One region of the Anoxybacillus kestanbolensis genome, then DNA from elsewhere that is predicted to be linked to it. Evidence: a T-box and tRNA genes for the amino acid it is inferred to sense, from the RefSeq annotation. Region 1 holds a T-box; the other holds one or more tRNA genes.
What was found. The T-box of region 1 lies ahead of pheS (phenylalanine--tRNA ligase subunit alpha). A T-box ahead of a tRNA ligase gene usually reads a tRNA of that ligase, here a tRNA-Phe.

Region 1 (16,780 bases):
TCCTCTTCCCCTACATGAGGAGGAAGCCATATGAAGAAGAGGGATCTCGCACTTTCAACAAACAAACATATTCCTTTACCTGTAAAAAGCATGAAAAAGCCGAAAAATATTGTGATTTATCTTATGACGATACCCGCTGTTGTTCTATTTGCAACATTTCACACATTCCCAGCTATTCAAGGAATTTTCTACTCGTTTACAAACTGGGATGGCTTAAGTTTTGATTACGATTTTGTAGGATTAAAAAATTATTACTATTTATTTCAAGACGAAAATGTGCTCAACTCTTATCTTTTTACGTTTAAGTTTGCTTTTGTTTCAACTATTTTAGTAAATGTGTTAAGCCTATTAATCGCGATGGGGCTCAATGCAAATATTAAGTTTAAAAACTTTTTTAAGGCTGTCTACTTTCTGCCAAATATTTTAAGCGTCCTCATTGTTGGTTATATTTTTAACTACTTATTCGCCAATGTTATTCCTTTATTAGGAGAAAAATTAGGAATCGACTTTTTATCTACCAATATTTTAGGAAAAGAAAAATGGGCTTGGATCGGAATCGTCATTGTCGCTGTTTGGCAAGCTTGTGCGTTTAATACCATTTTATATCTAGCAGGCTTACAAACGGTTCCTGCAGAGTTGTATGAGGCTGCAAGTATTGATGGCGCTAATAAATGGCAAAGTTTTTGGCATATTACATTTCCAATGATAGCCCCTTTCTTCACAATTAATATGGTTTTAGCTATGAAAAACTTTTTGATGGTCTTTGACCACGTTGTAGCTCTTACTGGCGGCGGACCTGGCCGATCAACTGAATCGATTTCGCTTTTAATTTATAATGGCGGATTCCGAGGCGGTGAATTCGCTTACCAATCTGCAAACGCTGTCATCTATTTCATTGCCATTATGGTCGTATCGTTATTGCAAATTAAATTTCTACAAAAACGGGAAGTGGATATGTAATGAAAAAGAAAACAAATTGGTTCGTCATATGTTTAATCGCCATCGGGTCATTGTTCATTTTGTTTCCTTTGTATATGGCCATTTCAATCGCTTTAAAAACACCAGAAGAGTTAGCACATTCCGTCTTTTCGCTGCCAACCGGACTACACTTTGAAAACTTTACAAAAGCAATCGAAGCAACGAACTTTTTTCAAGCATTTAAAAATAGTGCGTTTATTACCATTACCACTGTCATTTTTACCATTTTAACAAACTCGATGGTGGCCTACGCCATCGCTCGAAACATGCATCGCAGATTTTTCAGAATCTTGTATTACTACTTTGTCAGCGCATTATTCATCCCGTTTCCGATCATTATGTTACCGATCGTCAAGCAAACATCTGCGTTCGGTATGAATAATCCAAGCGGTTTAATTTTTCTTTATATCGTTTATGGAATTGCCTTTAACATTTTTATCTATGTCGGATACATTCGTTCCATTCCAAAAGAACTCGAAGAAGCTGCCATCGTGGATGGATGCAGTACGTGGGGCGTTTTTTGGAAAATTGTCTTTCCGCTTCTAGCACCAATTAACGCAACCATCGGTATTCTTACTTGTCTATGGGCATGGAACGACTTTTTATTGCCTTTAGTCGTATTAAGCGACCAAGACGATATGACTTTACCATTAGTCCAATACGTGTTTCAGTCTGAATTTGGCACAGATTATAACTTGGCATTCGCCTCCTACTTAATGGCTCTTTCACCGATGATTATCGTTTACTTGTTTGCGCAAAAATGGATTATCAGCGGAGTAACAAGAGGCGCAATTAAATAAAAAATAACGGGGGATTACCATGGCGATTACGTTCGATTCTATAAACAAAACATTTCATTTACAAGCAAAAGACACAAGCTATGTTATGCAAATTTTCCGCGACGGGTATTTAGCCCATCTTTATTTCGGGAAAAAAGTTCGCAACTATCATCATTCGAATAAATTACAGTTTTTAGATCGAGGATTTTCTCCTAATCCTGACCCATCTGATCGAACATTTTCATTAGATACATTGCCGCAAGAATATCCAGCATACGGCAATACAGACTTTCGCACACCGGCTTATCAAATACAACTTGAAAATGGGTCTACCGTATCGGATTTGCGTTATAAAACATATAAAATCTACAAAGGCAAGCCGAAATTAAATGGATTGCCAGCGACTTATGTCGAAACAGAAGATGAAGCGGAGACGCTGGAAATCGAGTTAGAGGATGATATCACCAAGCTAAAAGTAATCCTTTCTTATACCGTATTTGAACATTTCAATGCGATTACACGTTCCGTTCGCTTTGAAAATCAAGGTTCAGAAAATATAAAAATTTTACGTGCGTTAAGCATGAATATCGATTTTCGCGATGCGAACTTCGATTTTCTGCATCTTTCAGGCGCACATTGTCGAGAGAGATATATGGAAAGAAAACCACTTTTTGTAGGTACTCAATCGATCGAAAGCCGAAGAGGGGCAAGCAGTCATCAACAAAACCCATTCATCGCGCTGTTAAGAAAAAATGCCAATGAAGACGAAGGCGAAGTATTTGGCTTTAGCCTCGTGTACAGCGGCAATTTCCTTGCTCAAGTGGAAGTTGATCAATTTCACACAGCACGTGTGTCGCTAGGAATTAATCCGTTTGATTTTACTTGGCTATTAGAGCCTGGCGAAGCGTTTCAAACACCGGAAGTGGTGATGGTCTATTCCGATCAAGGACTAAACGGGATGTCGCAAACGTTTCATCGACTATACCGAACTCGTTTAGCCCGCGGACCATTCCGATACAAAGAACGTCCAATTCTTATTAACAACTGGGAAGCTACCTATTTTGATTTTAACGAAGAGAAAATTTTGGAAATTGCGAAAGCAGGTAAAGAATTAGGAATCGAGTTATTTGTATTAGATGACGGTTGGTTTGGTAAACGGGACGATGATAAAAGCTCTTTAGGAGATTGGTTCGTTGACAAAAGGAAGCTTCCAAATGGATTAGCAGGACTAGCTACAAAAATCCGAGAGATGGGAATGCAGTTTGGACTATGGGTTGAACCGGAGATGATTTCGGTCGATAGCGATTTATATCGCAAGCATCCAGACTGGTGCCTCCATGTTCCAAAACGGCCGCGTTCAGAAGGACGTAATCAGCTTATTTTAGATTACTCACGTAAAGAAGTGTGTGATTACATCATCAAAGTAATGTCCGATATTTTATCAAGCGCCCCCGTTTCCTATGTGAAATGGGATATGAATCGTCACATGACCGAAATCGGATCTGCTGCCTTGCCGCCAGAAAGACAAAGAGAAACAGCCCACCGTTATATGTTAGGGTTGTATCGCGTAATGGAGGAAATCACCTCCAAGTTTCCGCACGTTTTATTTGAAAGTTGTTCAGGTGGAGGCGGGCGTTTTGATCCAGGGATTCTTTATTACATGCCGCAAACGTGGACGAGCGACAATACAGATGCGATCTCTCGTTTAAAAATTCAATACGGCACAAGTATCGTTTATCCAATCAGCGCAATGGGAGCGCATGTGTCAGCAGTTCCAAACCATCAAGTTCATCGCATCACTTCACTGGATATTCGCGGGCGTGTGGCGATGTCAGGAAACTTTGGCTATGAACTCGATTTAACTAAATTAACCGATGAAGAGAAGGAAAAAGTAAAAGATCAAGTGGTTTTTTATAAAGAAATTCGCCGTTTGGTGCAATATGGAAACTTTTATCGAATCCTAAGCCCATTTGAAGGAAATGAAACGGCGTGGATGTTCGTTTCAGAAGACCAATCCGAAGCGTTTGTCGCTTACTTTAGAGTATTAGCGGAGGCGAATGCACCGCTTTCCTCAGTTCGTCTAAAAGGATTGGATCCGAATAAACAATATTATTTAATTGGGAAAGGAGAGGTATATGGTGGCGATGAGTTAATGTATGTAGGATTGAATGTTCCATATCTTAAAGGGGATTTTGTAAGTTTTATGTGGATATTAAAAGAATGGAAAAGTATTTCCGATTCTTGTAATTAAGGTACTATTCACTTAAATGCTATACACATCCAAATTGATACTTTAACCTCTAGTTTACACAGCATACACGATGTGGTGTAACACCTCATCTGGGTATTGTAAGATTATTGTCCAAATCGATTGATGGACTGTGTAATGTCGTTTTGATCTTTATGCAAGACGTTGGCAATCACCTCTCTCCTTCAGAAGATGCGCCGTCATGCGTTTTGACAGTTTGTTTAATAGCGAATAGAAATGTATGCCCTTGCTCCATGAACCCTTTTCAATCACTTAAATGATGGGCATGACGAAGCGCATGAAATGCTTGTGGGAATGTATGATACGTATCGAACGTATCATACATTATCGTTCCTTTATATTGTGGGAAAATCCCGATGGCATTGGTTACTTTTTCCCACGAGAAACATGAGGAGCAAGATATGTATATGTTGATGTACGTGCCATATGCCCCATGCAAGCTTGTCATCGATGTGCAAGCTCGTTTCACCGACATACAAGATGTCGGGGGTAATGATGTTCATATTGGATTGAAGGGATTTATGTATGTACGAACGGGTGCTCTTGTATTTTTCGAGTGTTGATATAATTCTCCAAATCATATTACTTAAACGCTTTTAAGCGATCCATTGAATGTTGTGCAAATAAGTGACAAGTACAGCGAGTCGTGAACCATATTGCACATGGTTCGTTACATGTGGTTTCGAGTTGTGTCACTTTGATCGTTACAGGAGGAAGACTGAATAATTGACGGACATCGACTTTGAATAGTTTGACTTCACTCAAAGAATCCCCTCAATCCTTGGCACGTATTTACATGATGAACGATGCGATGATGTAGATGCTCGACCTGACGAAGCGTCGTTCTACCATGTCCTTTTTATACGTTCGGCTTTTCACTAGATGGCTGGCAATAAGAAAGAATATTTGTTAGGAAAATAGTGGTGATACAAAGATAGATGATTATCGGAGCGATTTTTTGGTACGTGCTTCAAATTCTTGAGTGTGATACTTCAATTGTTCACTTTCTTTGCGTAGTTGTTTGATTTCTGTCAAAAGCTGATCGATCACTTGTTGTTGGTGAGCAATTAGATGCTTTTGTTGTTGGATTTTGCATATTAAACTCTCTGTTATAAATATAGCTTGTTGTACCGTCAACATTCGATTCATCTCCTTGTCTACTATTATTCACAGGATAGACAAGCAAAACAAAAACTATTCCGTTCACTTTATAATGCCGCTGAATAGTTGCAAATGAAGAATGTTAAAACCAATAAATTTAAGCAAAGTGGTGTTCTAGAATGATTGAACAATTAAAAAATGAATATATAAAAGTGTTTCAAAGCCGATATAACAAACCTTTCACTTTCTTCGCCCCTGGTCGCGTCAATTTAATCGGTGAACATACTGATTATAACGGAGGATATGTGTTGCCGTGTTCATTGCATATCGGAACGTATGCGGTTGCTCGATTAAATGATGAGGGGATTATTCGATTGTATTCGAAAAATTTTCATGAAGATGGAATTGTCTCCGTCACAAAAGATGAACTTGCATATGACGAACGTCATGGATGGGCGAATTATCCAAAGGGAATCATTCGAGCGCTTATGCCGAGAGATGCACAAAATGGGATTGACGTCTTATACTATGGCAATATTCCGAATGGGGCAGGCTTGTCTTCGTCCGCGTCGATTGAGCTCGTTACTGCTGTCATGTTAAACGAGTTGTTTCGACTTCATATCGAGATGCTGGAATTAGTAAAAATTAGTAAAAAGGTTGAAAATGAATATATCGGTGTGAACTGCGGGATTATGGATCAATTTGCGGTTGGAATGGGGAAAGCAGAGCATGCGCTACTACTCGATTGCCAAACGCTTCAATACGAATATTTGCCACTTTCTTTGGAAGATTGCTCGATCGTCATTGCCAATACAAATAAAAAGCGCGGATTAGCGGATTCAGCATATAACGAACGCCGTACGACATGTGAACAGGCGCTTGTGAAATTACAACATTATGTACGTATCCATTCACTTGGAGATTTAACGACCGAGCAGTTTCACCAATATGCGCACGTTTTGTCACCGATAGAACAAAAGCGAGTGCGTCATGTCGTTTCAGAAAATGAACGAACGAAGCAAGCGGCTCTTGTTTTGCGCCAAGGGGATTTGCATACGTTTGGACAATTAATGCGCCAATCACATGAATCGTTGCGTGATGATTATGAAGTGACCGGGAAAGAATTAGATACGCTTGTTGAAGCAGCATGGAAACATAAAGGGACGATTGGGGCACGTATGACGGGAGCTGGCTTTGGTGGTTGTACTGTAAATATTGTAAAGGACGATCATATTCCATCGTTTATCGAGGAAGTTGGTCGAGTGTATGAAATGGAAGTCGGTTATGCGCCAAGTTTTTACGTAGCGAAAATTGGTGGTGGGGCCAAACAGCTTACAAAAGAAGGAGAGAGCTTGTAATGATTCTTGTTTGTGGTGGGGCAGGCTACATTGGAAGTCATGCGGTGTATCGTTTTATTGAAAAAGGGGAACAAGTCGTTGTCGTTGACAATTTACAAACGGGACATCGAAAAGCTGTTCACCCAGATGCGCTGTTTTACGAGGGAGATATTCGTGATCGTCACTTTTTAAGCGACATATTTAAAAAGCATGAAATAGATACAGTGGTTCACTTTGCGGCTCATTCTCTTGTTGGAGAAAGCGTGAAAGCTCCATTAGCGTATTACAACAACAATGTTTATGGAACAGAAGTGTTACTTGATGTGATAAATGAACATGGTGTAAAACAAATTGTTTTCTCATCAACGGCTGCTGTATATGGAGAACCAAAACAAATTCCGATTCAAGAGGCAGATGAAACAAATCCTGAAAGTCCATACGGTGAAACAAAACTAGCGATGGAAAAAATGATGAAATGGGTGAACATGGCACACGGTATTCGTTATATTTCTTTACGATATTTTAATGTTGCTGGGGCGTATGGAACAATAATTGGCGAAGATCATCGTCCGGAGACCCATTTAATTCCGCTTATTTTACAAGTACCGTTACGGAAACGAGAAGAGATTCATATTTTTGGAGATGATTACGACACGCATGATGGTACGTGCATTCGTGACTACATTCATGTGTTAGATTTAGTAGATGCCCACATGTTAGCGGTAGAAAAACTAAGAAACGGTGGAGAAAGTAACATATACAATTTAGGAAATGGCAACGGATTTTCTGTCAAAGAAGTCGTGGAAGCAGCACGGCGTGTCACAGGACATCCGATTCCTACAAAAATTGTACCAAGACGACCTGGAGATCCCGCACGTTTAGTTGCTTCATCGGAAAAAGCAAAACGCGAACTCGGCTGGCAGCCGAAATACACAGCGATTGAGGAAATTGTTGCTTCCGCATGGGAGTGGCATGAAGCGAATCCGAACGGATATGAAGAGGTGTAAGCGATGGTAAACATTTATGAAGAAATTGAAGCGCTTATTCAATATGCGCTCCATCATCGTTTAATTGAACAAGAAGATGTCATTTATACACGCAATCGTATATTAGCCTTGTTAAAGTTGGACGAATGGCAACAAGTTAACGTGATGCCTTCCTCGGATCGCCCACTCGTTTCCATTTTACAACGCATAATCCATTGGGCTGAAGCGCATGGACGATTTGCTGGAAAGACAGTAACCGAACGTGATTTATTTGATACAGAAATGATGAATTGTTTTGTGGCACGTCCGTCTACAATCATTCAAACATTTTATGAAAAATACAAACGCAATAAGCAAGAAGCAACAACTTGGTTTTATAAGCTTAGTCAAGCATCCAATTACATTCGCGTAGACCGGGTGATGAAAAATAGACAATGGAAAGCGCGTACGAAATACGGAGATATGGATATTACAATCAATTTATCTAAACCCGAAAAAGATCCTCGCGATATTGCGCGCATGAAGGAAACAAAAGAGCAACATTATCCTCCTTGCTTGCTATGTATTGAAAATGAAGGGTATGCAGGGACCATTCGTCATCCTGCCCGAGCGAACCATCGGATTATTCCTGTTGAGTTATGTGGGGAACGTTGGTTTTTTCAATATTCACCTTACGTTTATTACAACGAACATTGCATCGTACTGCGTGATAAGCATGTGCCAATGAAAATGGAAAGAAAAACGTTTGAACGGTTGCTTGATTTTGTCGATCAATTTCCGCATTACTTTATCGGCTCCAATGCTGATTTACCTATTGTAGGAGGATCGATTTTATCGCACGATCATTTTCAAGGTGGAAAATATACATTTGCGATTGAAAAAGCTTCACCAGATTTTACGTTTACATTACAAGCTTACCCAAACGTACAAATGAGCATCATTCGTTGGCCAATGTCAGTCATACGTGTACGCGGGGCAAAACAAGATGTGTTAGAAGTGAGTGATTTTATCTATAGAGAGTGGCAAACGTATAGCGATCCGAAAGTAGGTATATATGCACAAACAAATGGTGTACCGCATAATACAGTCACACCAATTGCTCGTAGACGAGAGGAATTATACGAGATGGATATCGTGTTAAGAAACAATCGTACATCAGAGAAATATCCGTACGGTATTTTTCATCCGCATGAGGAATTGCACCATATTAAAAAGGAAAATATCGGTTTAATTGAAGTCATGGGGTTAGCGGTATTGCCTAGTCGATTAGCGGATGAATTAGAGAGTGTAGCGATATATATGACAAACAAAACGCCGAAAGAACAATGGGAACCGACATTATTGAAGCATTGGGAATGGGTGCAGGACATGATGGAAAGAAACCTTGTCATCAATGACGTGCATGAGCTATTAAAAGAAGAAGTAGGAAAACGATTCGAACAAGTGCTTGAACATGCAGGTGTATTTAAACGAACGGAAGAAGGAAAGGAAGCGTTTCATCGTTTTATTCGTCATATGCAAGAACGAAATAACTAAAGACGGAGGAGAAAACATGTATGTAGGAGTGGACTACTATCCAGAATATTGGCCAAAAGAAATGATCGATGAAGATATTCAAGGAATTAAAGCGCTTGGGGCTAACATCGTTCGCATCGGAGAATTTTCTTGGCATTTAATGGAGAGAACAGAAGGGAATATTGACTTTTCTTTTTTTGATGAAGTAGTTAAAAAGTTGAAAGAAAACGGACTTTCGATCATGTTTGGTACGCCGACCGCAACGTTTCCAGCATGGTTAGCAAAAAAGCACCCAGATATTTTATCGAAAGACGAATATGGACGTACACGTGTATTTGGGGGGCGACGACAATATTGTTTTAACTCGAAAACATATCGCTCATATGCAGCCAATATAACGGAACAACTTGTTAAACATTACAAAGATGAGGAAGCGATCGTTGCTTGGCAAATTGATAATGAATTCGGACATGAAGGAAGCGATATGTGTTATTGTGAGCAGTGCCATCGTGAGTTTCAACAATTTTTGCAAGAGAAGTATAAACAAATTGACGCATTGAATGAAGCGTATGGAACAATTTTTTGGGGACAGACGTATAACGATTTTTCAGAAATTCCGATACCAACGAAAACCATTACAACGCATAATCCATCTTTGCAGTTAGATTGGGCTCGCTTTCGTTCGTTTTCTGTCAATCGTTTCGCTCATGAGATGACAAACATCGTGAAAAAATATAAAGGTTCGCATCAACAAGTCACGACGAACGTATCTGGTGGTTTTTTTAATAAATGGTTTGATCATGAAGAAAATGTACGCGACATGGATTTTGTATCGTACGATAACTATCCGGTATGGGGGGGACTAGATGAACCGATTTCTCCTGCGGCGATTGCGATGAGTCATGATTTTAATCGCGGGTTGCTTGGGAAAAATTATTGGATTGTCGAAGAGTTAATGGGAGCTCAAGGGCATGAGATGATCGGATATTTACCGCGGCCGAATCAAGCAAAAATGTGGTCGTATCAAGCGTTCGCGCATGGATGTACGAATATGTTATATTTTAGTTGGCGCGGAATGGATCGAGGAGCTGAACAATTTTGTTACGGAATTGTAGACCATAGCAATATACGCGGAAGAAAGTACAAGGAAGTGCAATCTGTTTTTTCACATATTCCGACATTTGAACACGTATTGCAGTCACCGATTCAAGCAGATATTGCGGTTTTGTATGATTACGACAATATTTGGTCGTGGCGTTTTCAGCCACAAAGTAAAGCGTTTGATTTTACAACGGAGCTTCTTCGGTTGTATGAGCCGTTTTATCGTTTAAATACAACTATCGATGTCATTCCTGTGTCACGCGAGTTTTCAACATATAAGGTACTCATCGTTCCCGTATTACAAATCATTGACGAACAATTAGCAGAAAAATTGAAAACGTTTGCTCGGTCTGGTGGAACGATTATTTTTTCTTTCCGAACCGGATTAAAAAACAAACAAAATAACATTCATTTCAAACATGTATTACCTGCGCACGTGAGCGACCTTGTCGGTGCGCATATTCACGAAGTAGAATCGCTTGCATATCGTCATGTTCCAATCATCGGTGAAGGACGATGGCAAGGTAGAAAGGCGATGTGTTCTGTGTGGCGCGATTTGCTTGAACCAACAACGGCTACTGTGTTATATCGATATGATGATCCATTTTATCCGCTCGCCGCGATAACTGAAAATGAATATGGTGATGGGAACGTTTATTATATTGGTGGGGGCATAGATGACGATGTGCTGAATGACCTTGCAAAGGAAATTGTGCAAAAACATCACATATGGCATGTAGAAAGCGACGAAGGTATTGAAGTATATCGACGTGTATGTGAAGATGGAGAGTATATGTTCGTCCTCAATCATACAGATCAAGAAAAACAATTTCGCGACTTGATCCTCAAACCGTACGATAGTCAAATCATTAAAATTTAGCATAAATAAAGGGGGGACATCGATGGCTACATTGAAAGAAATTGCTGAGAAAGCAGGGGTTTCGGTCGCCACTGTATCGCGCGTACTAAACTACGATACAACGTTATCTGTCACGGATGAAACGAAAAAGCGCATTTTTGAAATTGCCCAAGAGCTGAACTATAAAACGCCTAGAGAACGCAGTCAAATGAGTGCAAAAGACCGACTTCGCTTTGGGGTGGTGAACTGGTATTCGGAATCTCAAGAACTTGACGATCCATACTACATGGCTGTGCGCCTTGGTGTTGAAAAGGAATGTTTTCGCCGCCAAATTGAGTTAGTCAAGTTATTTAAAAAAGAAGGCTCGTATGAATCGGAGTGGTTGACAGGGTTAGATGGGATTATAGCGGTCGGGAAGTTTGGAAAAAGGGAAATTGACTTGTTTGCATCTGTTACCGACCATATCGTTTTTGTTGATTATTCGCCTGATGAAGATCGCTTTGATTCTGTCGTTGTCGATTTTCGAAAAGCGACAGCTCGCGTTCTTCAATATTTAATTGATCTCGGTCATAAACATATTGGATATATTGGCGGACGCGAATATGTTGATGACGGTCATTTAATTCAAGATGAGCGTGAACGTACATTTTACGAATATTTATATTTGCGAGGCATGTTCATTCCCGAATATGTTTTCACCGGGCGTTTTATTGCAGAAGATGGATATATGTTAATGAAACAAGCACTTCAGCTGCCGAATCGGCCAACTGCGTTTTTTATCGCAAGCGATTCGATGGCGATTGGAGCGTTGCGGGCGCTACATGAAGCTGGAATTGATGTGCCAAATGAAGTGGCCATCGTAGGCTTTAACGATCTTCCTACATCGAAATTTGTTCAACCACCGTTATCTACCGTGCAAGTTTATACCGAATTTATGGGAGAAACAGCAGTTGAATTGCTTGTTGAACAAATTCAGACGAAAAGGGAAATTCCGAAAAAAATTGTTGTTCCAACGAAACTTGTCGTAAGAGAAAGCAGCTGTGCCCATACAGTAAAGAAATAGCTTCCACTTTGGTGAGAGATATTTCTTTTATGATGTTACCAAAAAGGAGAAGAAGCATGAAGCTTGTACAAGAACAACGAACAGAAATCAATGGTCAACCGATCATCGCATTTACACTTGCCAATGATCATGGAATGGAAATCACTTGTTTAAACTACGGTTGTATTATTACAAGCATACTCGTGCCTGATAAAAACGGAAACGTTGAAAATGTCGTTTTAGCATTTGATGATTTTTCTTCTTATTTGACAAACTATCCATACTTAGGAGCTGTTATCGGGAGGGTAGCTGGAAGAATAAAAAATAGTTCTTTTCAGTTAAATGGAAAAACATATAAGCTACATGCAAATGAATATAAAAACCACTTGCACGGTGGAGAAAAAGGATTCCACCACGTGATTTGGCGAGCAGTAGGATTTTCACAAAAAGAAGAAGTCGGTGTCCGTTTTTCGCATCGAAGTGTTGATGGGGAAGAAGGATATCCAGGAAATGTTGATGTTCAAGTCACATATACACTAAATAATCAAAATGAGTTCATCATTTCTTATCACGCCATTTCGGATCAGGACACTCCGTTTACATTAACAAATCATACGTATTTCAATTTAAGCGGTAACGTAAAAAGAGATATTTTGCAACACGAATTAAAAATAAAAAGCGATCGCTTTTTACCGTTGGATCATGAATTTATCCCGACTGGGGAAATAAAAGATGTAGCGGGTACATTTTTTGATTTGCGTCTAGGAAAAGTGCTAAAAGAAGTAATCGATTCAACAGATCCGCAAATTGTTTTAGTCGGGCAAGGATATGACCATCCATTTGTGTTAAATACTCATCATGATGAAGAAATTGTTTTATGTGACAGAGAAAGTGGGCGAGCACTGATTGTCGAAACAGACGAACCAGCGGTAGTCGTGTACACAGGGAACCAGCTTCCTAATGAAGAAACGATAAACGGTGTACCATCGCGAAAATATTTAGGGATTTGTTTGGAGACGCAAGCATTGCCAAATGCCGTGAATTATTCTCACTTCCCATCTTGCATATTGCGTGCAGGAGAAGTGTATTTATCAACGACAAAATATAGGTTTTGTGTTGTTGACGGAAAATAGCCTTCAATGCGAAGGCTATTTTTTTACGGCTTCTTCTAATGTTTCAAGCATCGATTGTTTTTGTTCCTCTGTTGCGTGATTCCATAACGCTTCAAATAAAACGCCAAGACCAGGTAAATATTTTTCTTCACCTTGTTGAATCGCATCGACGATCGTATGTTCTAATTGGTCTTTTGAGCTGTTTGCCACGTTTGCCATCACGGCACCACGTAAATTAAAATCCATTTGACTCACTCCATTCTTTATGTATTGCGTACGTAGTTTTTGCTATAATGGTAACTACTATTCATAAAAGAGGAGAGAGAAACATGGAAAAAGCAACATTTGCTGGCGGATGTTTTTGGTGCATGGTCACTCCGTTTGAAGAACTTGACGGTATTTATGGCATTGTTTCTGGATACACAGGCGGTCATGTGGAACATCCGACGTATGAACAAGTGAAAACAGGAACGACAGGACATTATGAAGCGGTACAAATTACGTTTGATCCCGATGTATTTCCGTACGAAAAATTGTTAGAGTTGTATTGGTGTCAAATTGATCCAACGGATGACGGGGGGCAATTTCACGACCGTGGCCCACAATATCGAACAGCGATTTTTTATCATAACGAAAGACAAAAAACATTAGCGGAGCAATCGAAAAAACAATTAGAAGAAAGCGGTCGTTTTTCTAAGCCGATTGTGACAGAAATTTTACCAGCGACAACGTTTTATCCAGCAGAAGACTATCATCAAAATTACCATAAAAAAAATCCGAAACATTATAAAGAAGACCGTGCGGCATCTGGACGTGATGAATTTATTGCGAAACATTGGGGGAACAACGAGTGAAACGAATTGAATCGCCAAAAAATGAACGAGTGAAGCAATGGAAAAAACTGCTCACGAAAAAAGAACGCGAGAAAACGGGGCTATTTTTAGTAGAAGGATTTCATTTAGTTGAAGAAGCTTTAAAAAGCAACATCGTTGAACTTCTTATTTTATCAGAAACGAAAACGATTCCGACAAGCTGGAAGGTAGATCATATTCCGATGGTGATTGTCACGGAAGCGGTGATCGGCGAATTAAGCGATACGGAAACACCGCAAGGAATTGTTGCAGTGTGCAAGCATTTGCATTGGAACGTCGATAGTGTGCAAACGGCGCTGTTCATCGACGCGGTTCAAGATCCAGGAAACTTAGGAACGATTATTCGTACCGCAGATGCTGCTGGAATAGACGCCGTTGTCGTCGGAGAAGGAAGCGTCGATATATATAACGCAAAAGTGATTCGTGCAACACAAGGTTCGTTGTTTCATTTCCCTGTGATAAAAGGAGATATTGGACAATGGATCGCCCATTTTCAAAACAGGCATATTCCGATTTATGGAACATCGCTTCAAAACGGAGTAGACTATCGATCTGTATCCCCTTCGTCATCGTTTGCATTAATCGTTGGAAACGAAGGAAGCGGTGTGAACGATAAGTGGCTACAGCAAACAACTGCCAACTTATATGTGCCGATTTACGGGAAAGCAGAATCGTTAAACGTAGCCGTTGCGACAGGAATTTTACTTTACCATTTACAGAAAAAATAAACGCAACCTTGCACGTTATTCCCCATTTGCTTATAATAAATGAAGAATTTCATCATACAAAAAACGATGATCGAGAAGAGTAGCTTGCCGATCGCCATTCAGGGAGAAAACGCCATAGACTGCGAGCGTTTTTATGGCTCAAGCAAGTGAATTCACCTCGGGAGTTGGCGCTTGGACCATTTTGCGCGTGCAAAATGTAAAGGCGTTCCGGTGTAGACCGTTATCACAATGAAGTGAGCTATGTTGATCGCATAGCTAACAAGGGTGGTACCGCGAGTGCACTCGTCCCTTATGTGAGGGGCGAGTTTTTTATTTTTTATACATAACAAGGAGGGATTTCCATATGAAGGAGCGGTTACAACAGCTTCAACAAGAAGCGCTTGAAAAAATTGAACAAGCAAACGATTTAAAAACGCTCAATGAAGTGCGTGTGGCGTATCTCGGAAAAAAAGGCCCAATTACAGAAGTGTTGCGCGGCATGGGGGCGCTGTCGCCTGAAGAGCGTCCGATCATGGGAGCGCTTGTCAACGACGTACGCGAAGCGATTCAACAAGCGTTAGAGGCAAAACAAGCAACACTTGAACAAGCAGAAGTCGAGAAAAAACTAGCGGCGGAAGCGATTGATGTGACACTTCCAGGGCGTCCGATTAGACGTGGCAATCATCATCCACTCACGCGCGTTATTGAAGAAATTGAAGATTTATTTATCGGCATGGGATATACGATTGCTGAAGGTCCAGAAGTAGAGCAAGATTATTACAACTTTGAAGCGCTCAATTTGCCAAAAGGTCATCCGGCGCGCGATATGCAAGATTCGTTCTACATCACCGAGGAGATTTTGTTGCGCACGCATACGTCACCAGTGCAAGCAAGAACGATGGAAAAACATCAAGGGCGAGGCCCTGTAAAAATCATTTGCCCGGGAAAAGTGTACCGCCGCGACAACGACGATGCAACGCATTCCCATCAATTTACGCAAATTGAAGGGCTCGTGGTGGACGAAAACATTCGCATGAGCGACCTAAAAGGAACGTTACGTGAATTTGCCCGCAAAATGTTTGGTGAAGATCGCGACATTCGCTTCCGTCCAAGCTTTTTCCCATTTACCGAACCGTCTGTTGAAGTCGACGTATCATGTTTTAATTGCGGCGGGCACGGCTGTAACGTATGTAAAGGAACAGGTTGGATTGAAATTTTAGGGGCAGGGATGGTCCATCCGAACGTGCTCGAGATGGCGGGATTTGACTCGAAAAAATATACAGGTTTTGCGTTTGGTATGGGTCCAGAGCGTATCGCAATGCTCAAATATGGCATTGATGATATTCGCCATTTTTACCAAAACGATCTTCGTTTCTTGCAACAATTTAATCGGGTGTAAAGGGAGGTTTCATGGATGTTCGTTTCATATAAATGGCTACAGGAATATGTGGATTTAACAGGCATTACCGCAAAACAATTAGCCGATCGCATTACAAAAGCAGGGATTGAAGTAGAAAGCGTCGAGGTACGGAATAAAGGAGTACAAGGAGTTGTCATCGGACATGTGCTCGAGCGTGAACAACATCCGAACGCCGATAAACTAAGTAAATGTCTTGTCGATATCGGGGAAGGGGAGCCAGTGCAAATTATTTGCGGGGCGCCGAACGTCGCAAAAGGACAAAAGGTTGCCGTTGCTAAAGTTGGTGCTGTATTGCCTGGCAACTTTAAAATTAAACGCGCGAAATTGCGCGGGGAAGAATCAAACGGCATGATTTGTTCGTTGCAAGAGCTTGGCGTGGAGTCGAAATTAGTACCGAAAGAATACGCCGATGGCATTTTCGTTTTCCCAAGCGATGCACCGGTCGGAGCGGATGCGCTACAACTCCTTTACTTGGATGACGAAGTGTTAGAACTTAGTTTAACACCAAACCGCGCCGATTGTTTAAGCATGATTGGCGTCGCTTATGAAGTGGCAGCGATTTTAGGAAGAAGCGTGAAGCTTCCGACCATCGAACTTCACGAAAACAATGAAAGTGTTCATGATTATATTTCTGTCCGCGTCGATGCACAAGAAGATAATCCTTTATATGCAGGGCGCATCGTGAAAAACGTAAAAATTGGC
Region 2 (16,780 bases), on a different contig from region 1:
TCATGCGTGCTAATTCTTTCATATTGTTATCTTGGCTTAAATGCGCTAAATAAATGCGCTTTGTTTTGTCACCAATGACATCTGCTAGAGCGAGACCTGCGTCTTCATTCGATACATGTCCAACATCGCTTAAAATACGCCGTTTAATGTTCCAAGGATATTTTCCCATACGTAACATTTCTACATCATGGTTACTTTCAAATACAAATACATCGGCATGGCGAATGACACCTTTCATGCGTTCACTCACATATCCTGTATCTGTAATGAGAGCTAACTTTTTTCCTTCATAATGAAACACATAAAACATCGGCTCTGCAGCATCGTGAGACACACCGAACGATTCCACATCCAAATCTCCGAACGTACGAACAGAACCTGTCGGAAAAATAAATTTTTGTTCAGATGGGATATCACCAATAAGACCTTCCATCGCTCTCCACGTTTTTTCATTCGCATAAATCGGAAGGCAATACTTACGGGCGATCACACCTAGTCCTTTAATATGGTCGCTATGTTCATGCGTTACTAAAACACCGGTTATATCTTCAATATGACGATCAATGTCGGCAAATAGTTTTTCTAATTGTTTCCCGCTTAATCCAGCATCAACAAGCAATCGTTCTTGTTTCGTTTCTACGTAAAAAGCATTGCCTGTGCTACCGCTTGCTAAAACACTAAACTTCATCTAATTCACTCCAACACTTTATTTTCATCGCTAATGACTTGTCCTTCAAAGGCGTTGACATAATAATCTGTTTTTCCGTTCACAACAACGTGCCATGTTGGCGTTAACACCTGGGAAGCTGTAAACTGAACGAGCGCATAATAGCCGAGATCAATTTTCGTTACGCGATCACCCGGCTTTAAGTAATTTCGTTTATACAACGTTTCTAACGCTTTAATCGCTGGTAAAATTTCTTGCTTTTTTTCGTTTTTTTCTAAATCAACGAGCAACGTTTGTTCATAGCCGACCATCTCATTTTGATCGTTCACATAAATAAGTAACATACTGCTCACATTTTTATAAATTGTTTTTCCGTCATATTGCTGAAAATAAATGAGCGCTTGTAAATGCTCATCATATTTCCAAAACGTATATTGATCACCTGCAATGATATTTTGTTTTAAAAACTCTGTTAAGCGATAACCATCCTTTGGATCTTGTAGCGGAACAGGCTGAATAAAGTGGGCTTGTAACACCGTTTCATTTGCAGCTTCGACTTGTTGGTTCGTTAATTTTTTCACTTCATCTTCTGTGAATGTTTTACTTTTCCCACTCACATATGTCGATTTTGTGATCTCTTTTGGTAAATCGACATATGTAATGCCATCCGCTTCGAGCTGTTCCTCGATTGTCGCTTCTAAAATGACATCAAGCTGGCTACTATTTTTTTTCTGGATAAATTGATAACCTAAAAATATATCAAGAATGAGGAATGTAATAATAAAAATGGTTTTCGTTTTACTCCAATCCAATGATATCCCCTCTTCGTTCATCTGTCGTCATCACAATTTTCCGCCACGTTCCGTTATACAAACAATACCAAGATGGTTCTAAAATGACGATATTTTCTCGCTCTGAATCGCGAACAAGTTCGTAGCCAATTGAAATGTCGTCAATAAATTCATGTTGAATATTTTTTTGTTTTTTCAACTGATCGATGACTTCATATCCAGACGAAAGTGTAATTGGCAAACTCACGCGGTCGGGAATCGCTAATGTGAATAACGGACGTTGGTAATTTATAATCTCGTTTTCCCCCCATATTTGCACAATTTCCGCCATTCCGTAACGATTAAATACAGGGTAGCCATTGGCGAACAAACGAAAAGTTACTTTTCTCCCGTTTTCGTCTAAGCGATCAAAATAATACGTGTCTGTCCAACCGCCATGATCGTTCACAAAATCAATACTTTTTTGCAAAATAGTTGGGTCAAACGTTTGTGTTTCACCACGAGCTGCTGGATTGACGTACAACAGTAATTTTTTAGATAAATCAACGTCCATTAAGCGTGATCCATCTGTGTATTCCTCGCCAAAATTGAGTACATCTTTTTTCACAAAACTTGGGTCTGTAAATAATGCATCTTTAAAACGATCTGTACTTAACTCATCCATATAATATTGCAATCGGTTTAATACGAGCGGACGCGCTGGTAAAAACAACGATTTTGTTTCGCTAATGTCATAAGATAAAAACGGGGTATAACGTTCTGCCCGCGCATAATATGTTTGTTTCAAATTTTCGATTGCTGCATCTTGAACAACCGCTTTATATATACGCTTTTCATTGACAGATACGAAATAGACAGTCACCTCTCCTTCGTTTTCATTCATCGGAATGATGATGCGATCGAACTGAACTTTTTCGACATCTTGATCTTCAAACTGAAACATCGTTCGATACATTTCAATCGGTATGTCATCGGGATAAATAATTTCAATTTTTCCTTTTCCACGGATAAAGGAAAGAAATTGTTCTTTCTTTATCGTGCTTGATATGTTTTCGAAATGATCGAATGTCCAATTTTTCATCTCTTTCATAAATTTATAAATGTCCGAATGATGTGTTATCCCATAATGTTGTTCATTTTTATGAATGAAAATATAACGAGGCTGAATGACTGTGCCATAATCAACGGCGACATTACTGACAGGAACATTTTGAATGTATTTTGCGTTTTCGATGAAATCATATTTCGGTTGATACGTCCATAAACTCCACGTTAAAAAAACGCTCGTACATACAAGAATCGTCAATACAATTGACTTGATCGTTTCGTATCTCATCGTTTTCATCCTTTTTTCTGTTGTTCAATCGGCAAAGTAAAGTAAATGGTTGTCCCTTTTCTTTCTTGACTTTCTGCCCAAATACGCCCACCATGTGCAACAACAACCTCTTTTGCAATCGCAAGACCTAATCCTGTTCCACCTAGTTTACGCGAACGTGCCTTGTCGACACGATAAAAACGCTCAAAAATTTTCGATAAATCGGATTTCGGAATACCGACACCTTCATCTTTTACACTCACTTCAATATATTCGCCTTTTTTCTTCACCCGAAACGTAATTGTTCCTCCTTGTGGAGAATACTTCAACGCGTTAGAGATAATATTGTCGAGCACTTGGGTAATTTTATCTTCATCCATATACACAATCATTTTCTCATTTGGAAAATCTCGAACAAACGAAACGTTTTCTTTTTTTGTTAATTCAAATCGATCGATCACTTTATGAAAATATGGAATAAAATGAACGCGCGTCTTTTTCAATTTATAGTCTTTACTGTCGAGCTTAGAAAGCTGTAACAAATCGTTAACGAGACGAATCATTCGTTCTGTTTCGTTTTGTGTCACTTCAATAAATCTCGGAGCAATTTCTTCATCTCGCCACGCTCCGTCCGCCAGTGCCTCTAAATAACTGCGCATCGTTGTTAACGGCGTTCGCAATTCATGGGACACATTGGCTACAAACTCGCGACGATCACGGTCAATTTTTTCATGCTCTGTAATGTCATGCAGTACGACAATTAAGCCATTCACAAGCCCTTTTTCTTTTTGAATGACAGATAAAGAAGCGCGCAAAATATACATTTCGTCGTCCGTACTAAAGTCTAAAATTAACGTTTCACGTTCTTCAATTAACGTTTCGAACGTATATTGTTCATCTAATCCTAATACCGTCACAATCGGTGCTGAAAGCACTGTTTCACGTGAAACATTTAAAATGTTGAGGGCGGCATCGTTAATTAAAATGATTCGTCCTTTTCGGTCTGTTGCAATAACCCCATCTGTCATATGCGTTAATACCGATTCTAATTTACGTCGCTCTCCTTCTGTCGTTGCTTGCGCTTCTTGCAATTTTTTCGTTAAGTTGTTAAAACTGAGCGCGAGTTGTCCAATTTCATCGTATCCATACACTTTTACTTTTCGAGAAAAATTACCTTTTGCCATTGCCAATGCTTGTTTACGCATATCTGAAATTGGTCGTGTAATCGTCTGTGCTAATAAAATGCCTAATAACGCCGTAATGACTAAAGCAATGCCCGTTCCAGTCGCTAAAATGTTATTAATTTGCCTCATTTGCGCAAAAACGTTCTCCATCGAGGCGATGACATAAATCGCCCCTTTAATTTCATTTTTCACTTTAATAGGCGTAGAAGAAATGTACATGCGATGACCTGTTTTCGGGTCAACGAGCATTTTTTCTGTCATTTCACCGGCCACTAACGTTCGTTTAATTAATAAGTCTGTCGTGCGCTTTCCGACAATATTTTGATTATATGGGTTCGATGTCCCTAACACTTTACTTTTATGATCAATGACGCGCACTTCGGAAATATCTTGCGAAACGAAGTCTTGTAAAATAGAACGAATTTCTTCCTCGATCGTCGGACTCTTTTTATCGCGTTCTTTGTTCATTTCTTGTTCAATGTTATAAGCAAGTAAAATAACGCGCTCGTTTAATGAATTTTTAAAGTTTTCAACAAGCTGCGCTTCCAACTGACGTACAAAATAAGCCCCAATAATTTGCATCGCAATTAAAATAAGTAAAATGTAAATCAAGGCAAATTTCACATGAATCGATTGAAATATGCTCACTTTTCTCATGCGGTTACTCCTGTTCCGGATTTCGTAAGTAATACCCGACCCCTCGTCTTGTTACAATCCATGTCGGGTGCGAAGGGTTATCTTCGATTTTTTCACGCAAACGTCGAACGGTGACATCCACGGTACGCACATCGCCAAAATAGTCATATCCCCATACCGTTTGCAGTAAATGTTCGCGCGTCATCACTTGTCCGATATGCTTTGCTAAATAGTGAAGTAGTTCAAATTCTCGATGGGTTAACTCAATTTGTTCTCCTCGTTTCGATACCGTGTAAGCATCTGGGTGAATCGTGAGCGGACCAATTTTTATTTCGCTCATTTCTTTTACATCTTGTTCTTGTCTTTGTTGGTGGCGACGTAAATTCGCTTTGACGCGCGCTAACAGCTCGCGTGTGCTAAATGGTTTCGTCACGTAATCGTCTGCGCCAAGTTCTAGCCCAAGCACTTTATCTATTTCAGAGTCCTTTGCTGTTAGCATAATAATAGGCATATCGTATTTTTTACGAATTTCACGACATACTTCCATGCCATCTTTTTGAGGTAGCATAATATCTAATAAAATTAAATCTGGTTGAATGTCTTCTACTTTTTGCAGCGCTTCTACACCGTCATATGCACAATGTACGTCGTACCCTTCTTTTCTTAAATTAAATTGCAAAATATCAGCAATTGGCTTTTCATCGTCGACAACTAAAATTTTTTTTTCCATGTACGTTCACTCCCCCAAAGGCATATTTACATATAGTGTACCATGTCACCATTATAAAACAAAAAAGCATAGACACATATACGTATCTATGCTTGCAAGTGGCTCGGGACGGAATCGAACCGCCGACACAAGGATTTTCAGTCCTTTGCTCTACCGACTGAGCTACCGAGCCATATAAACAATTTTCTCCACCATACTATTCCACTTGAAACAACGTCCTTCGTCCCGCTCTCCGTTTGCTTACTCAAGATACAGTTCGAGCGGTACGCTGAGGCCTTGGCACAGAAGCCAATTCGAACGTGCTCTACCGACTGAGCTACCGAGCCATATGTATAACTGACTTCCCAATTTTTATCGCATTGCTATTTCAATAAAAATGGCGGTTCCGACGGGATTCGAACCCGCGATCTCCTGCGTGACAGGCAGGCATGTTAACCCCTACACCACGGAACCGTATTTCAACAGACATCTATTATTCTATTATATAATTAGTAATAAGACAATAGTTTTTTTAAAAAAACGCCGACGAACGAGTCATCGACGTTTTTTCTTATGCATATACGTTGCGGACAACATTCGTTTGAGAGCGGTCTGGTCCGACCGAGAAAATCGAAAGCGGAATACCCGTTAATTGCGAAATGCGCTCAACATAACGACGTGCATTAGCTGGAAGCTCGTCTAAACTTTTTACACCCGTAATATCTTCCGTCCATCCCGGCAATTCTTCATATACCGGCTCACATTCCGCTAATACTTTCAAACTCGCCGGAAACTCCTCTATGATTTGTCCTTTGTAACGATAAGCAACACAAATTTTCAACGTTTCAATACCTGTTAACACGTCGATCGAGTTTAATGATAAGTCTGTAATTCCACTAACACGACGCGCATGACGAACAACGACGCTATCAAACCAACCGACACGGCGTGGACGCCCGGTTGTCGTTCCGTATTCACGACCTACTTCACGAATACGATCACCAATTTCGTTGTTTAACTCTGTTGGAAACGGACCGTCACCAACACGTGTTGTATATGCTTTCGCTACCCCCACAACATGTTTAATTTTTGTCGGGCCAACACCAGCCCCAATGGTAACCCCACCAGCAACAGGATTTGACGACGTAACAAATGGGTACGTACCTTGGTCGATATCTAACATAACGCCTTGAGCACCTTCAAATAAAACACGGCGTCCTTCATCAAGTGCATCGTTTAATACGACAGATGTGTCACAAACATATTTGGCAATTTGCTGTCCGTATTCGTAATATTCATCAAGAATGTGTTCTAACTGAAACCCTTCTACACCGTACACTTTTTCAAAAAGCACATTTTTCTCAGCTAAGTTACGAGCTAACTTTTCTTCAAACACTTCGCGATCAAGCAAATCTGCAATGCGAATGCCGACACGCGCGGCTTTGTCCATATAAGCAGGGCCAATGCCTTTTTTCGTCGTCCCAATTTTATTAGCCCCTTTTCTCTCTTCTTCTACTTCATCTAGCTTTAAGTGATAAGGCAAAATGACATGCGCACGGTTGCTAATGCGTAAATTGTCTGTGCTTACACCACGCTCATGCAAATACGCTAATTCTTGCACGAGCGCTTTCGGATCAACAACCATTCCATTTCCAATCACACAAATTTTATCTTTATAAAAAATACCAGAAGGGATTAAATGTAATTTATACTTTTCGCCGTTAAATACAATCGTATGTCCGGCGTTATTTCCACCTTGATATCGCGCAATCACTTCTGCATGCTGTGATAAAAAGTCTGTAATCTTTCCTTTTCCCTCATCGCCCCATTGTGTTCCAACAACAACAACTGAAGACATAGCGAGCACCTCCGCTTCATCAATTCCAAACATAGTAAGTGTACCAAATCAACTATGAAAAATCAACAAAAAACCGAACATTTATATAGTTATATGTTATTTTTATTCGTATACATTACGCTCCCGGTGGAACGTTCGTATCATCGAAGCGGCGCTCTAAGTTGACAAACTTGTTGTACTCTTTTACAAAAGCAAGTTGTACAGTACCAACAGGACCGTTCCGTTGTTTCGCAATAATAATTTCGATAATGTTTTTGTTTTCTGATTCTTTGTCGTAATAATCATCACGATATAAAAAAGCAACAATATCCGCGTCTTGTTCAATACTTCCCGATTCGCGCAAGTCAGACATCATTGGTCGCTTATCTTGACGTTGCTCCACGCTACGCGAAAGCTGAGATAAAGCGATAACAGGAACATCTAATTCACGAGCTAGCGCTTTTAGCGAGCGGGAAATTTCCGATACTTCTTGTTGACGATTTTCACGATTGCGTCCACTTCCTTGAATGAGCTGCAAGTAGTCGATCAATATCATACCAAGTCCTTGTTCTTGTTTTAAGCGACGGCATTTGGCACGAATTTCACTAACACGAATGTTCGGCGTATCGTCAATAAAAATACCAGCATTTGATAGACTACCCATCGCCATCGTTAACTTTCCCCAATCTTCTGGCGTTAGTTTGCCGGTTCGTAAGTTTTGGGCGTTAATGTTTCCTTCTGCGCAAAGCATACGCATGACGAGTTGCTGTGCCCCCATCTCTAAGCTAAAAATTGCCACGTTCTCACCTGTACGTGTCGCCACATTTTGGGCAATATTTAATGCAAACGCTGTTTTCCCGACAGACGGACGAGCAGCAACAATAATAAAATCGCTTCGTTGAAATCCTGCTGTCATTCGATCAAGTTCAATAAAACCTGTTGGAATTCCCGTGATCTCACCTTTTCGGTTATGAAGCATTTCGATGTTGTCATACGCTTGAACAAGCACATCTTTTATATTTTGAAATCCCGTCGTATTTTTTCGTTGCGATACTTCTAAAATTTTTCGCTCCGCTTCATTTAACACATCGTCTACTTCATCTTCGCGCGTATAACCGTCTTGAGCAATCGATGTAGCCGTGCGAATTAAACGGCGCAAAATAGATTTTTCCTCTACAATTTTCGCATAATAGTGCACATTCGCCGCTGTTGGAACGGCATTGGCAAGTTCTGTTAAATATGACACGCCTCCTACTTCTTCAAGCGCATTTGCATCTGCTAGTTCCGATGTAACCGTCACTAAATCAACGGGCTCGCCACGATCAGATAGTTGTAACATCGTTCGGAAAATTTTTTGATGTGCCGCTCGATAAAAATCTTCGGGAATTAATATTTCTGAAGCGGTTGTGAGCGCGGATGGCTCTAGTAAAATCGCTCCGAGCACAGCTTGTTCAGCTTCGATATTTTGTGGGGGGAGTCGATCAGCAAATATGTCTGTCATGTACGCTCACCGTCCTTTCTCATAAGAAAAATGTGATTATATGCACGGAAAAAATCCGGCATAAAATCACATTTCATTACTTTTGCTCTTGTACATGTACTTTTAATGTAGCAGTTACTTCTGGATGAAGTTTAATTGGTACATTTGTATAGCCAAGCGCTCGAATGGCGTCATCTAATTCAATTTTTCGTTTATCAATTTTAATATCATGTTGTTGCTGAAGCGCCTCCGCAATTTGCTTGCTCGTAATTGAACCGAATAGACGACCACCTTCACCAGCTTTCGCAAATAATTCAACAGTTAACGTATCAATTTTTTCTTTCAATTTTTTTGCGCGAGCTAATTCTTCTTCCGCTTCTTTCTTCTGTTTATTTTTTTGGGCTTCTAATGCTTTTAAATTGGCTGGGGTTGCCTCGATCGCTAACCCTTGTTTAAATAAAAAGTTTTGCGCATAACCATCAGCAACGTTTTTTACTTCCCCTTTTTTTCCTTTTCCTTTCACATCTTTTAAAAAGATCACTTTCATGTGTCCTTACCTCCTGCAATATATTCTCGAATGGCTTCCTTCAATCGCTTTTCTGCTTCATCGATTGTAATATTGGCAAGCTGAGTGGCCGCATTCGTGAGATGACCACCACCATCAAGTTTTTCCATAATTAACTGCACATTCACATCTCCTAACGAACGGGCACTAATCCCGATCATTTGATCGTTTCGCTTCGAAATAACAAACGAAGCGACAACACCATTTAGAGATAATAGCGTATCCGCTGCTTGAGCAATTAAAACCGGATCATATGTTTCATTGGCGCTTCCCTTTGCAATCGCAAACCCGTGCTCATCAATGATAGCGTTCTCAATTATTTTAGCACGCTTAATGTAATGCTCAATATTTTCTTTTAACAGTTTTTGGACAAGTGTCGTGTCCGCTCCTTGGGCGCGTAAATATGAAGCTGCATCAAACGTTCTTGATCCTGTGCGTAATGTGAAACTTTTCGTATCGACAACGATGCCTGCTAGCAAAGCTGTTGCCTCGAGCATAGATAATTTTGAACGCTTTGGTTGATATTGTAACAATTCTGTTACGAGCTCTGATGTAGACGAAGCATATGGCTCCATATATACGAGAATCGGATCTTCAATGAACTCTTCGCCACGACGATGATGGTCAATCACAACAACCCGATCTAATCGTAACAACAACCGTTCTTCTATAACGAGCGAAGGTTTATGCGTATCTACGACAACAAGTAACGTATCTTCCGTCGCCAACTCTAATGCTTGCTCGGGAGAAATAAAACGCGACCAGAGTTCTGTCTGCTTTTTCACTTCTTCTAGCAAACGTTGGACCCCAGAGTCAATACGGCTTGTATCAATCACAATGAACGCTTCCTTTTGATTCATTTGAGCCACTTTTAAAATACCGATCGCCGAACCGATCGCATCCATATCAGGATATTTATGCCCCATAATAAACACTTGCTCACTTTCTAAAATGAGCTCCTTCAATGCATGTGATATAACGCGAGCTCTAACCCTTGTCCGTTTCTCCATCGGATTCGTTTTGCCACCATAAAATTTTACTTTTCCATTCGGTTGTTTAATCGCGACTTGATCACCGCCGCGTCCAAGCGCTAAATCTAAACTAGACTGTGCTAACGTACCGAGTTCTGGCAAATACGGGGAATTTGTTCCTATTCCGATACTTAGTGTTAACGGCACATGATTTTTCGCTGTCTGCTCACGCACTTCATCTAAAATAGAAAATTTATTTTTTTCGAGTTGCTGTAAAATATGTTCGTTTAACACAGCAACAAATCGATCCGACGACGTCCGTTTCAAAAATAGACCATATTCGCTCGCCCATCTATTTAAGATAGATGTCACTTGACTATTGAGTTGGCTTTTCGTTTGATCATCCATTCCTTGCGTCACATCGTCGTAATTATCAAGAAAAATGACACCTAATACAATTTTTTCTTGTTCGTATTTTTTCTCCAATTGTGCTTGCTCGGTAATATCAAAAAAGTAAAGCAATCGCTCTTCTCGGCGAATGATTGCTTTAAACGTTCGATCGTGAAATGTAACGACTTCTTCTGTTGCCTCTGTTTTTATAAGCGGAACAAGTTGTTCAGCAACATCATATAATGATTGCCCAACGAGCGTATCCACTCCGAAACAAGAAGATAAAAAAGAGTTCGTCCATTCAATTTCTAACTCATCGTTAATGAGCATAATACCAATTGGCATCCCCATTAACGCTTCTTCCCCAACTTTTTTTATCCGGTAAGAGAGAGTAGAAATGTAATCTTCAATTTCCTCTTGAGCAACTTTATACGATCGAAATACGTGAAATAACGTAGGGCCAAGGAGCACAGCAGCGACTATCCCAATCATCCATTCAAAATACGTAACAATGATAAGCAGTACAAACGTAATACCGATTAAAACATACAAGGGATAGCGATGCCTCTGCTTTTCATATAAACTCGACATGAACGTCAGCTCCTTGCGTCATTAATCTTTCAGCTTCTTTCGTAAATCAAATCCTAAATCAATTATACCCAATATTCGCACGAGGTGAAGTAAAAAAGGGAAAAATAGCGATAGAACAACAATCGCAATAGCTCCTTTACGCCCAATATTTTTTTGATGCATCCAATAAAAAATGAACGAGAATCCTTGAATGGTCATAAGTAGCTGTAAAATTTGAAACAAATTAAGCAACGCAATATAAAGAAATGAACCATGCTCGATTGGGAAAAATAACAAAAGCATAACCGCTAAATAGTACCATAACAAACTTTTCGGTAAAACGAGCTCGCGAAACGGCTGCCAGTTACCAATCGGCATATTTAATCGTTTTAAAATGGGCAAGGCAGCTTGTTGAGTAATCCAAGCAAAACATGCAGCCGCGAAAACGAACGCAGTCGGCAATAAGTCAATAACAATGTCCATCGTTTGTCTCATTGTTTTTTCGAATTGCTCATTTGCTGGTTGTCCGATTCTTTCTAACACTATTTGTGCACTTTGAAATGATTGTTGCATTATTTCTTCAATTTGTTTGCCAATGTGAATATCGAAAAACAAAACAGAACTTGCATAAATGATGATCATGCTCACTAAAAAAGAAAGCGTCCCAACGAGCAAAACGACATATTTTCCACCTTTTCTTTGCCACACATGTCCCATCGCAACTCCGCTACTTGCAAACATAAATGTCATCGGAACAGAGAAAAGTGAACCAAACCAAATAGATGGAATAAATGATGCAGCAAGTAAAAACAAGCCGTTTTTATATGTATGGCGCATCGTAAATAAAAGAAATGGAATTGCCAAAAAAAATGTTGTAACCATTCCAAACACCGGCATGTATAAACTGAGCAAGAGGAGAACCGTAAAAATAGCGAGTTGCACAGCTCCTTCCGTCAATACACGAGCGTTTTTCACCTTTTTCCCTCCTTGAAAGCAAAAAGCAGTAAGGCTCCGTCCCCCTTACTGCTTTCTCTTTTTATTCGCCCGCAACGTATGGTAATAAAGCCATTTGACGAGCACGTTTGATCGCAACTGTTAATTTGCGTTGATATTTCGCGCTCGTACCCGTTACGCGACGAGGTAAAATTTTACCGCGCTCAGAAATGAATTTCTTTAATGTGTCCACATCTTTGTAGTCGATGTGCGTAATTCCGTTTGCTGTAAAGTAGCAAACTTTACGACGTTTTGTGCGTCCACCTTTACGTCCTGCCATCGTATATCCTCCCTTCACTTATCGTGTGTATATTAAAACGGCAAATCATCATCCGATATGTCGATTGGTTGTCCATCGTTCGCAAATGGATCATCATCAATTCGACTAAATCCGCTGTTACGTCCTTGGTTCGGGTTCTGATTTGATCCAAATGGAAACGGCTCGCCATAGCTGCCTGATGCCATGCCACGCTGTTCACCGCCACTTCGCGGCTCTAAAAACTGCACGCTATCGGCGACAACCTCTGTTACGTACACTCGTTTTCCTTCTTGGTTTTCATACGATCTCGTTTGAATTCGACCTTCCACTCCAGCTAAACTACCTTTTTTCAAATAGTTCGCCACATTTTCAGCTTGTCGGCGCCAAACGATACAGTTAATAAAATCTGTTTCACGTTCACCTTGTTGGTTCGTATACGTTCGATTCACCGCTAGCGTAAACGTGGCAACAGCAACTCCATTTGGAGTATAGCGTAATTCCGGATCTTTCGTCAGTCTTCCGACGAGAATTACGCGATTAATCATCAGAACCACTCCTATTCATGAGGAAATTATTCTTCTTCCTTCACGACGATATGACGAATGATATCTTCGCTGATGCGCGCTAAACGGTCAAACTCTTGAACCGCTGCTGGCTTCGCAACAACATTTAAGATCATGTAGTAACCGTCACGGAATTTTTCAATTTCATAAGCGAGACGACGCTTGCCCCATTCTTTTACGTTTGTAATTTCTGCGCCATTTTCAGTTAACACGTTATTAAAACGCTCAACAACTGCTTTTCTCGCTTCTTCTTCCATGTTTGGACGGATAATGTACATAATTTCGTACTTTCTCATCACAGTCACCTCCTTTTGGTCTACACGGCTCTCTACAGAGCAAGGAGCAATATATCATTACTCACATTTGATGATTATATCATGAACGTCGTCCATATGCAAGATTAGACGTTAAAACGGAAATGAATAATATCGCCATCTTGCACTTCATAATCTTTTCCTTCTAGTCGTACTTTTCCTGCTTCACGCGCAGCCGCCATCGATCCTGCCGCAACTAAATCGTCATATGATACCGTTTCTGCACGAATAAATCCTCGTTCAAAATCAGAGTGAATAATTCCCGCACATTGCGGTGCTTTCATTCCTTTCCGGAACGTCCATGCCCGCACTTCTTGTTCGCCCGCTGTGAAGTACGTAGCAAGCCCGAGCAAGCTGTATGATGCACGAATAAGTTGGTCTAATCCTGATTGTTCAATGCCAAGTTCTTGTAAAAATAACTCTTTTTCTTCATCATCTAACTCCGCCATCTCCGCCTCAACTTTAGCACATACAACGATGACTTCTGCATTATCTTCTTTCGCAAATGCTTTTACTTGTTGCACGTAATCATTGCTGTTCGGGTCCGCTAAATCTTCTTCTCCGACGTTAGCGACGTATAACATCGGTTTGATCGTTAATAAATGCAGTTGCTTCACGACTTTCATTTCTTCTTCCGTAAATGAAAGCGTTCTAGCTGGTTTTCCTGCTTCGAATGCTTCTTTCAAGCGACTTAAAATGTCATATTCAAATACTGCTTCTTTATCTTTTTGTTTTGCCATTTTCCCAACGCGATCTATCCGCTTATCTACCGTCTCTAAATCAGCAAAAATAAGTTCTAAGTTAATTGTTTCAATGTCAGCAATCGGGTCTACTTTCCCCGCCACATGCGTAATATTTTCGTCAGCAAAGCATCGCACAACTTGACAAATGGCATCAACTTGGCGGATGTGCGATAAAAACTTATTTCCTAATCCTTCGCCTTTACTTGCGCCTTTCACGATTCCTGCGATATCCGTAAACTCAAATACAGTTGGAACCGTACGTTTTGGATTAAATAATTCCGTCAATGTTTTTAGACGCTCATCTGGCACTTCAACAATGCCAACGTTTGGTTCGATCGTACAAAACGGATAGTTGGCAGACTCAGCGCCCGCTTTTGTGATTGCATTAAATAACGTTGATTTTCCGACGTTCGGAAGACCAACAATTCCTGCTGTTAAACCCATAATGAAACTCCTCTCTTCGTCTATTCCTCGTGCTTTACGAGCACTTTTTTCATTTTTTTCTCAAATTCTTTCCGCGGTAACAAAACGCTATGACCACATCCTTCGCATTTGATGCGAATATCCATGCCCATTCGAATGATTTTCCAACGATTTGTACCGCAAGGATGCGCCTTTTTCATTTCAACAATATCATGCATGCCATACTCCTTATTCAATATAGCACACTCCTTTCTGTTGTTTAAGCACGCTCTGCCTGCTGTTCGCGATTATAAAGAACTAAGCGAGGAAACGGAGCTTCAATTCCACACTCGTCCAAACGAAGCTTAATTTCTTTTCGCAAGGCGCGGGCAATATGCCAATGGCGCATCGGCTTCGTTTCACACGTAATGCGCATGACAACTTCAGACGGCCCTAAGTTTTGAACGCCTAACAGTTCTGGCGTACTCACAATGTCTTCATATTTGCTTGGCATTTCTTCTAGCACTTCACGAATAACAGCTTCCGCCCTTTCTAAATCTCCTTCATAGGCAATGCTCACATCAACAACAGCAACACTATTATTTAAAGAAAAGTTTGTCACTTGTGTAATCGTTCCATTTGGCAAAATGTGCACTTCACCTGTAAAACTTTTTAACTTCGTTGTGCGCAATCCGATTTCCTCAACATGCCCTTCAAATGTTCCGATGCGCACATAATCTCCGACGGCAAACTGATCTTCAAGGATAATAAAAAATCCTGTAATAATATCACGAACAAGGTTTTGCGCCCCAAATCCAACCGCTAATCCAACGATTCCAGCTCCCGCTAGAATCGCACGAATATTGACGCCTACAGCGTCTAAAATCATCATAAACGTAATAAAGTAAATGGTATACGTCGCCATATTGTTCAGCAAACGCATTAACGTCGCTTCTCTTCGCTCAGACAAGCGGATCGGTGCTTTTTGTCGGACAGCAAAAAACTTTGCAATCGTTAATTTTATAACTTTTAACAAAATAGATGCAAAAAAAACAATCGTGACAATTTTAAATAAATTGACACCGACTGTAACGAGCCAGTCACCTTCTACTATTTGTTCAACAACACGACCGTATATTTTCTTCATTTGTTCCATCCAACCACCTCCGTTGTAGCAAAATCACCTATACAAGCTTCTTTGCCCGCGCATAAGTTATTGTAACAGTATTTTGCTTACATTTGTAGCGCACGAACTTTCTACGACACTCAATGTATATATATTCACATTTTTCCGTATACTGTTACCACGTCATTGAATCGAAGGAGGGAACGGACATATGCAAAATAAATTTTTTTACGATGAGCCAAACGCGGCAGCTCAACTTTCATCATCCATTTTACGCTTACTACCAGCTTCTACACATACACCAATTGTCATCATGTGTATCGGTACAGATCGTTCAACTGGCGATTCGCTCGGACCACTTGTCGGCACAATGCTTGAACAAAAAGGGATATTGCCTTTTCACGTATATGGAACGTTAAAAGATCCGATTCATGCTGTTAATTTAGAAGATAGACTAAAAGACATTCACCAACAACATAAACGCGCATTCATCATTGCTGTCGATGCTTGCCTTGGTCGTGTGAAAAACGTTGGGATGGTTACCATTGAAAAAGGTCCGATCAAACCAGGTGCCGCTGTCAATAAAAATCTCCCTTCTGTCGGCGATGCTCACATCACTGGGATCGTCAATGTGAGTGGATTTATGGAATTTTTCGTATTACAAAACACGAGACTTCATTTAGTCATGAGTATGGCGGAAACGATCGCCACAGGTATTTATGAAGCAGGTATGCAACTAAAGAAACATCAGCGGCTTGCATCATTGCAGACAAACGAACTGAAATATAAGTTATTCGAATAACACATGCATAAACGCAACGATCAAGGCATTGACTAAAATGCTTGGCAATAAGTTCGCTACACGAACAGATGTAAGATTCAACATGTTCAATCCGATCGCAACAATTAAAATTCCGCCTGTCGCGGTCGATTCAGCGATAAATGCCTCAAGGGCGCTTGGCGGAATGAACCGATCGATTTGCGTAGCCATTAAGGCGATGGAGCCTTGATAAACGACAACAGGAATAGCGGAAAAAATAACGCCGATGCCAAACGTAGCGGTTAAGATGATGCTCGCAAAGCCGTCCAAAATCGACTTTGTATACAATACGAGATGATCACCTCTTAACCCGCTATGTAACGCACCGACAATAGCCATCGAACCGACGACAAACAGGAGCGTAGCGCTCACAAATCCTTTAGAAATCGCTCCTTCTGCTCCATATCCTGCTCGTTTCTCCACCCATTTCCCTAGCCTTTCGAGT

Region 2: it encodes a tRNA-Phe, which carries the amino acid that the T-box ahead of pheS (phenylalanine--tRNA ligase subunit alpha) is inferred to sense. The anticodon was not compared.

Annotation. Positions count from the first base shown of each region.
Region 1 covers NZ_MQAD01000013.1:140,000-156,779, forward strand. The annotation lists gene BO219_RS09280 (carbohydrate ABC transporter permease) at 91-960, shown strand; gene BO219_RS09285 (carbohydrate ABC transporter permease) at 960-1,778, shown strand; gene BO219_RS09290 (alpha-galactosidase) at 1,798-4,008, shown strand; partial or broken gene BO219_RS15110 (IS66 family transposase) at 4,184-5,166, opposite strand; gene BO219_RS09300 (galactokinase) at 5,307-6,485, shown strand; gene galE (UDP-glucose 4-epimerase GalE) at 6,485-7,471, shown strand; gene galT (UDP-glucose--hexose-1-phosphate uridylyltransferase) at 7,475-8,986, shown strand; gene BO219_RS09315 (beta-galactosidase) at 9,003-10,946, shown strand; gene BO219_RS09320 (LacI family DNA-binding transcriptional regulator) at 10,969-11,988, shown strand; gene BO219_RS09325 (aldose epimerase family protein) at 12,045-13,100, shown strand; gene sspI (small acid-soluble spore protein SspI) at 13,116-13,325, opposite strand; gene msrA (peptide-methionine (S)-S-oxide reductase MsrA) at 13,409-13,933, shown strand; gene BO219_RS09340 (TrmH family RNA methyltransferase) at 13,930-14,679, shown strand; T-box leader at 14,737-14,972, shown strand; gene pheS (phenylalanine--tRNA ligase subunit alpha) at 15,023-16,057, shown strand; partial or broken gene pheT (phenylalanine--tRNA ligase subunit beta) at 16,073-16,780, shown strand, end outside.
Region 2 covers NZ_MQAD01000010.1:19,446-36,225, reverse strand. The annotation lists gene BO219_RS07700 (MBL fold metallo-hydrolase) at 1-688, opposite strand, end outside; gene BO219_RS07695 (two-component system regulatory protein YycI) at 694-1,479, opposite strand; gene BO219_RS07690 (YycH family regulatory protein) at 1,466-2,794, opposite strand; gene walK (cell wall metabolism sensor histidine kinase WalK) at 2,800-4,614, opposite strand; gene yycF (response regulator YycF) at 4,619-5,323, opposite strand; tRNA gene BO219_RS07675 (tRNA-Phe) at 5,423-5,495, opposite strand; tRNA gene BO219_RS07670 (tRNA-Asp) at 5,701-5,776, opposite strand; gene BO219_RS07665 (adenylosuccinate synthase) at 5,874-7,160, opposite strand; gene dnaB (replicative DNA helicase) at 7,276-8,640, opposite strand; gene rplI (50S ribosomal protein L9) at 8,717-9,166, opposite strand; gene BO219_RS07650 (DHH family phosphoesterase) at 9,163-11,136, opposite strand; gene BO219_RS07645 (YybS family protein) at 11,158-12,090, opposite strand; gene rpsR (30S ribosomal protein S18) at 12,152-12,388, opposite strand; gene ssb (single-stranded DNA-binding protein) at 12,421-12,912, opposite strand; gene rpsF (30S ribosomal protein S6) at 12,939-13,226, opposite strand; gene ychF (redox-regulated ATPase YchF) at 13,331-14,431, opposite strand; gene BO219_RS07620 (DUF951 domain-containing protein) at 14,452-14,628, opposite strand; gene BO219_RS07615 (mechanosensitive ion channel family protein) at 14,670-15,545, opposite strand; gene yyaC (spore protease YyaC) at 15,727-16,317, shown strand; gene BO219_RS07605 (DUF554 domain-containing protein) at 16,306-16,780, opposite strand, start outside.